Regions from separate parts of the Streptomyces sp. NPDC021080 genome, predicted to be linked through region 3. Evidence: riboswitches for the same ligand, from Rfam matches in the RefSeq annotation. Region 3 holds a riboswitch; each other region holds the start of a gene.
What was found. A riboswitch is a leader RNA that binds a small molecule or an ion and turns the genes downstream of it on or off. The one in region 3 is predicted to bind cyclic di-AMP.

Region 1 (2,258 bases), on a different contig from region 3:
GCGGTCGACCAGGACGGAGTGGACGGGCTGACGCTGATCGAACCGGGTTATGTGATGCCGCATCCGACGCTGCCGGCGGTGCGGGTGCCGCGCCGGGACGACCTCTGGGCGGAGCCGATCAGCAAGGTGCTGCTCCGCCATCCGTCCCTGTCCGACGACGAGTTGGCGTCCGCGGCACGGGGAGTGGTCGGTTCGCTGGCGACGGTCACCATGTCGGGGCCCGGAACCGTCGAACTCCAGCCATGCGGGGTGACCAAGGCGACGGGCCTGGCTCTCGCCGCGGCGCACCTCGGACTCACGCCGTGCGCGACGCTCGCCTTCGGTGACATGCCCAATGACATCCCGATGTTCGACTGGGCGGCCCGGGGTGTGGCGATGGCCAACGCCCATCCGGAGCTGAAGGCGGTGGCCGACGAGATCACCCTGTCGAACGAGAACGACGGGATCGCCGTGGTCCTGGAGCGCCTCTTCGGCTTCTAGGGGCGTCGGCGCATCCGTGACGCACCTCCTGCACACCTCGACACATCCCAGCGCTCCGATGCACCCCTACACACCCCTGTACACCCAACGCACCCGCCGACGGGCCGGGGAGGCGCCGTCGGCGGGTGCGGGTGAAGAAGGGGGTGCGGGGCGGGATCAGTAGGCGCCGTTGACGTTGTCGATGGAGCCGTAGGTCTTGGCCGCGTAGTTGCAGGCCGCGGTGATGTTCGCGACCGGGTCGTAGATGTTCATCGACGTGCCGGCGACGTGGTACGCCTGGAAGGTGGGGTCGATGACCTGGAGCAGACCCTTGGAGGGGATGCCCGCGGCGGCGTTGGAGTCCCAGTTGTTGATGGCATTGGGGTTGCCGGAGGACTCGCGCATCACGTTGCGGTGGATGCCGTCGTAGCTGCCCGGGATGCCCGCCTTGGCCATGACGTCGAGGGATTCCTTGATCCAGCCGTCGAGGTTGTTGGCGTACGTCTTGACGGAGGCCTGGGTGACGGTGGTCGTCTTGGACTTGGCGACGGCGGAGGTCGCGTTCGCCGTGGTGCGGACGGTCGTCGTCCCCAGCGACTTCGTGCCGACGGTCAGCTTCAGGCCCGGACGGATCAGGGCCGGGTTGTCGCCGATGACGGCGCGGTTCGCCGTGTACAGCTTCTTCCAGCCGCCGCTCTTGGGGTACTTCTTCGCCACCTTGGAGAGGGTGTCGCCCGCGACCACCTTGTAGGTGATGAGGTGCACGTTGGGGACCACCGCGGTGTGGGCGGCCTGGGGGGCCTGGGCCGGGGTGGCGGCGCTGGCGCCGGTGGCGCTCACGAGCGGGAGGGCGAGGGCGATGCCGCCCGTTCCGGCGGCGATCATGCCCCGGGTGATGACGTTGGTCTTCGTGCGGCGGTGCTTGCCTCGTATGGGCATGACGAATTTCCTCTCCGACGCCTGCGAGGTGAGCTGTCGGGTTCGGGCGGGAGATGCCCGGCCGCGCTGTGAGCGCGGCTTCACCCCTAGCCGGTCCGTTATGTCCGGATCGGCGGCTTACCTGTGGTTCCCCCGCTCCTGCCGTGCGTGGGTCGATGGGTTTCCGGGCGGCGGCAGGATTCGGCGATCCGCCCGGGGTCGACCAGAACGTATGCGAGAGCACATGTCCGAAACAAGGCGAGATTTGACTGCGAAGATCGCTTTCTCCTGGTTGGGGCGGTGGTGAAAAGTCCGATTGTGCCGGAATTGGATCCTCAACTTGCCTTTAGCGAAGGGGTTGGTCGGGAGCGGGTCCATGGCGGCGGCCGGACTCGCCGGTGACCCAACTCACGAGACCAAAGAGCATCAAGGAGGCATGCGGGGTAAATCGGGCATTGCGCTTGTGGTGGCGGCCGCTGCGGGGCCCTCCGGAGGGTGCCGAGCGGCCCTTCGTGCGGCGGGAATTGTGGCGCGGGACACGTCGGGGAGCGCGGCTCGTCGGGGACGGAAGCGCCGACCGCGCGGGAGCCGGACCCGACTCGGTGCGAGGTGAACTGCAGCCCGCGTCAAGGGAGTTCGCTGTAAGTGCGAGGTGCATGGGGTGAACTCCCGCACTCCGTAAGCCCCGTAAACCCCATAAGCCCCGTAAGCCCTGCAAGGTCCGTCGGCTGTGTCGGCTGTGTCGGCTGCGTGGCTCCGCCGGCCGGCCGTGCGCGGGATTCGCTTCTGGGCCCGGTGGAAGGCGACCCCGTCGCAGCCCTTGCAGGGGACGAGGCGCCCCGTGTCGACCCCCGTGTGCCGCGAGGAGCGCACCGGCGCCG
Region 2 (2,258 bases), on a different contig from region 3:
TCGATGCCGGTGGCGGCGCCGCCGGGGTGCACTTCGAGGTGCAGGTGCGGCCCGGTGACATTGCCCGTCGCACCCACGCGTCCGATGACATCGCCCGTGGCGACCTTCTGGCCGACGGTGACGTTGAGCGACGACTGGTGGCAGAACCAGAGCTCCGTACCGTCGTCGAGGGTGAGGATCGTGCGGTAGCCGTACGCGCCCGCCCAGCCGGCCTCGGTGACGGTGCCGCTGTGGATCGCCTTGATGAGCGTGCCGGTGGGCGCCGCGAAGTCGAGTCCGGTGTGGTAGCCGGAGGACCACATCGAGCCGGCCTCACCGAAGCGCGAGGTCAGGGTGTACGAGGAGGTCGGCAGCGAGTAGCTCTTGGCGAGTTCGGCGAGGCGCTCCTTCTCGGCCTTCGCCTTGGCCTCCTCCTCCGCCTTCTGCTTCGCGGCGGCGGCCTTGGCCTCCGCCGCGTCCTGCTGCTTGGCGGCGGTTTCGACGGCCTTCTTCGCGGCGGCGTTCTGGGCGGCCTGCTGCGTGGCGGTGTCGGCCCGGGTCTGCTGCGACTTGGCCTGCTGCATGATGCGGTCGCGCAGCGCCTCGCCGGCGTCGGTGGCACCGTGGGCCGTGTCGGCGCTGGTCAGACCGGCGCTGGTGAGCGGAGTCGTGGAGCCCTTGGGAGTGCTGGATCCGCTGTCCGATATCAGGGCCTTGGCCGACGCGGTGACCGACGACAGGTCGGGCAGCGAGATCGAGACGGGCGCCTTGCCCGGAGCCGCGCTGGCGATGCCGCCCCCGCCGACGGCGGCTATGACACCGACGCCGAGAACCGTTGAGCTGCGGGCGAGTCCTCCGCCGCGCTGCTTGCCCGTGCGGTGCCGGCCGCGGACGGGAGCGACGGAATCCGCGGTGGGATTCCACTCCTCCCAGGGTTCCTCGTCCTTGCCGTAGCCGAAGGTGTGCGTGTCGTTCGGCGCGAACGAGGTTGGCTGAGCGGGCCGGTTGGACGCCACGTGGGCGCACTCCTTTCCTTCCTTGCCGCCTACCGGGTTAGCTGACGGGTTCGGAGCAGGAAGGTCTCCTACGGGCGTACTGCCACCGTGCCTCCACGGCGGATTACGCTCGATTCACCCCACGAGGTGGGTCCCCGGTTCCCTTGCGGGATTCGGCGCGTGCGCACGGAGCCACCTCTTGTGACGGCTGTAACGACCGCGCTGCGTTATCGAACGTTAATAGACCCGGGCACCGAATTCCAAGCCGTTCTGACTGATCTTTAACGGCTTCCGGTCTGGACTTTGAGGTCATGACCGATGAAAAACGGGCGAGTTGACCTCATGCCGTCTACACAGGATTCCTTGACGGTATGTCAGTCGATATGCGGAGGGGCACAGTCCGATCACCGTTCGTGACCGAGCCCGAAAAGGCCGTCGCACGGTGGGCGGGAAACCTTCCGGACCGCGCGGAAATCCGCCGGGCGACACCCGTCACGAGCGGCGGACGGCGAGCAGCGCCATGTCGTCCGTCAGCGCCCCGCCCGTGTGCCGGCGGACCGCCTCGGACAGCGCGGTCAGCAGCGCGTCGGGGCCGGGGAAGACCCGCCCGGCCAGCCAGGCGGCCGGATCGAAGAACTCCCCCCGTGCGTCGCGGGCCTCGGACAGCCCGTCGGTGTGCAGGAGCAGCGTCGCTCCCCGCGGGAAGCGGTCCCGCACGGTCGGCGCGGGCCAGGTCCCCAGCTCGCCCATCCCGAGGGGCAGCGCGAAGGCCTCGGCGGAGAGGGTGACGAGTGTGCCGTCGGGGCGCAGCAGCAGGGGTGGCGGATGGCCGCGGTTGACGACGCGTACGACCTCCTCGCCGTGCGGGATCTCGGCGAGTACGGCGGTGGTGAATCCCTCGACCGCCTCGACGCTGTCGCGCCGGGTGCCCGGCCGGGTCAGTGCCCGGTCCAGGCGCCCGGCGACGGCCTCCAGGCCCGCTTCCTGTTCGGCCGCCTCCCGGAACGCGCCGACCGCCGTCGCGACGGCGGCCACCGCGGCCATCCCCTTCCCCCGTACGTCCCCGACGACCAGCCGTACGCCGTGCGGGGAGTCCTGCACGGCGTACAGGTCGCCGCCGATGAACGCGTCCTCCTGCGCCGCCTCGTAGCGGGCCGCGACCTCGAGCCCGGCGATCCGCGCCTCGGGCTCGGGCAGCACGGCGCGCTGCGCGTACTCGGCGATCTCCCGGACGGAGGCGAGCCGTTCGTCGCCGCGCCGGACCACGAGGTTGATGAGGACGGC
Region 3 (2,258 bases):
CGAGATCCCGCACGAGACGGCCAATCCCGCCCGCCGTGCCGCCAAGGAGCTCTCCAAGGAGCTGTTCCCGGAGAGCGCGCGCATGGCGCGCCCGCGTCAGGGCACCGAGGAGACCGTCCGGAACATCGACGCGTCGGCCGTCCGCGCCTTCTACGAGAAGCACGTGCGTCCCGCCACGGCCACCGCCGTCGTCGTGGGCGACCTGACCGGAGTCGATCTCGACGAGTTGCTCGCCGACACGCTCGGCTCGTGGACCGGATCGTCCGCCGAGCCGCTTCCCGTCCCGCCGGTGAGCGCCGACGACACCGGCCGCGTGATCATCGTCGACCGCCCCGGCGCTGTCCAGACGCAGCTGCTCATCGGCCGGGTCGGCGCCGACCGGCACGACCGCGTGTGGCCCGCCCAGGTCCTCGGCACCTACTGCCTCGGCGGCACCCTCACCTCGCGCCTCGACCGGGTCCTGCGCGAGGAGAAGGGCTACACCTACGGCGTGCGGGCGTTCGGGCAGGTCCTGCGCTCCGCGCCGGACGGCACGGGCGCCGCGATGCTCGCCATCAGCGGCTCGGTCGACACCCCCAACACCGGTCCGGCGCTCGACGACCTGTGGAAGGTGCTGCGCACGCTCGCGGCCGAGGGACTGACCGACACGGAGCGCGACGTCGCCGTGCAGAACCTGGTGGGGGTCGCGCCCCTCAAGTTCGAGACGGCGGCGGCCGTCGCGAGCACGCTCGCGGACCAGGTCGAGCAGCACCTGCCGGACGACTACCAGGCGACGCTCTACCGTCAACTGGCCGCCACCGGCACCGTGGAGGCCACCGCGGCGGCCGTGAGCGCCTTCCCGACGGACCGCCTGGTGACCGTCCTGGTGGGCGACGCGGCGCAGATCGCGGAGCCCGTCAGGGCCCTCGGGATCGGTGAAGTCACCGTGGTGGCCGCCGAGTAGAACCGAAGTGACCGAGGAGGGCCCCGACTGCTGAAGAGCCGTCAGGGCCCTCTTCTTTTCGGGCACTCCTCGCGAGATGTCCGTATTCGTACGGCGGTTGCCGTTCTGCCCTGTGGGATGGATTACAAAAATCGTGATCCGTTTGTTGTTCGAAAGAGGCCCCGTCTAGCGTCGGTCCGACTGTTCGTCACGCAGTGCGCCGCGCCCGCGGCACCGGACAGTCATCGCCGAGTCCCCCATGACGCGAGTCAGGGGAGCCGGGGACCCACGCAGTCCCTGGGGTGAATCGGACGCCCTCCCCGGAGGGGGTCCGTAGGAGACCTTCCTGCTCCGAACCCGTCAGCTAACCCGGTAGGCGAGAGGGAAGGAAAGGATCAGCCTCTCCATGGCGTTCACCTGTGGCACCGGCAAGCATCGTCGTACGAGCCGGGTGCACGGCACCACCACGACCGCCGTCGGGGTCGCGGCGCTCACCACCACCGGTGTGATCGGCACCCTGGCCGCCCCCGCGTTCGCCGCGGAAGCCTCCGTCGAGCAGACCGGGCTGACCCAGACGGTCACCCTGAACGACACGGTCGCCGACCAGATCGACGCCCAGGCCTTCGCGCAGCAGCGCGCCGCCGACGAGGCCGCCGCGCGCAAGCAGGCGGAGCAGACCGCGCGAAAGGAGGCCGCGCAGCAGGCCTCCAAGCTCCGTGAGGCCAAGGAGCGCGCCGCCCGCGAGGCGGAGCGCAAGCGACTGAACACCTTCGTCATGCCGATCACCGGTTCGTACGTCTCCACCGGCTACCAGGCCAGCAGCAGCCTCTGGTCCTCCGGCAGCCACACGGGTGTCGACTTCCACGCCGCGTCCGGCACCTCGGTCCACGCCGTCGGCTCCGGCACGGTCGTCACGGCCGGCTGGGGCGGCGCGTACGGCAATCAAGTCGTGATCAAGATGCACGACGGCACGTACACCATGTACGGCCACCTGTCGTCCATAGGGGTGTCCGTGGGGCAGGCGGTCACTCCGGGGCAGCAGATCGGCCTCTCCGGGGACACCGGCAACACCACGGGACCGCACCTCCACTTCGAGGCCCGTACGACCGCGGAGTACGGCTCGGACATCGACCCGGTCGCGTACCTGCGTTCGCACGGCGTCAACGTCTGACGACCGCTTCGCGGCTTCTCGCCGCTTTCGTTGCCCCGGCTCATCGAGCCGGGGCTTCGTCGTTTCCGGACGCCGTCTGTCCAAAAAATATCCATGGATTCAGGCATGCCATCGGAAATTCAGGCTTCCTGCAATAGAGTCACTGAAGAAGCGTCAATCGACGGC

Region 1: another riboswitch for cyclic di-AMP. It lies ahead of ACH4S8_RS39680 (transglycosylase SLT domain-containing protein); the one in region 3 lies ahead of ACH4S8_RS13860 (M23 family metallopeptidase).
Region 2: another riboswitch for cyclic di-AMP. It lies ahead of ACH4S8_RS24295 (M23 family metallopeptidase); the one in region 3 lies ahead of ACH4S8_RS13860 (M23 family metallopeptidase).

The regions. Positions count from the first base shown of each region.
Region 1 is NZ_JBIRQM010000023.1:104,826-107,083, forward strand. It holds gene ACH4S8_RS39675 (HAD family hydrolase) at 1-480, shown strand, start outside; gene ACH4S8_RS39680 (transglycosylase SLT domain-containing protein) at 637-1,398, opposite strand; cyclic di-AMP (ydaO/yuaA leader) riboswitch at 1,402-1,594, opposite strand.
Region 2 is NZ_JBIRQM010000009.1:382,286-384,543, reverse strand. It holds gene ACH4S8_RS24295 (M23 family metallopeptidase) at 1-995, opposite strand, end outside; cyclic di-AMP (ydaO/yuaA leader) riboswitch at 1,007-1,163, opposite strand; gene ACH4S8_RS24290 (PP2C family protein-serine/threonine phosphatase) at 1,467-2,258, opposite strand, start outside.
Region 3 is NZ_JBIRQM010000005.1:125,976-128,233, forward strand. It holds gene ACH4S8_RS13855 (M16 family metallopeptidase) at 1-943, shown strand, start outside; cyclic di-AMP (ydaO/yuaA leader) riboswitch at 1,159-1,316, shown strand; gene ACH4S8_RS13860 (M23 family metallopeptidase) at 1,329-2,093, shown strand.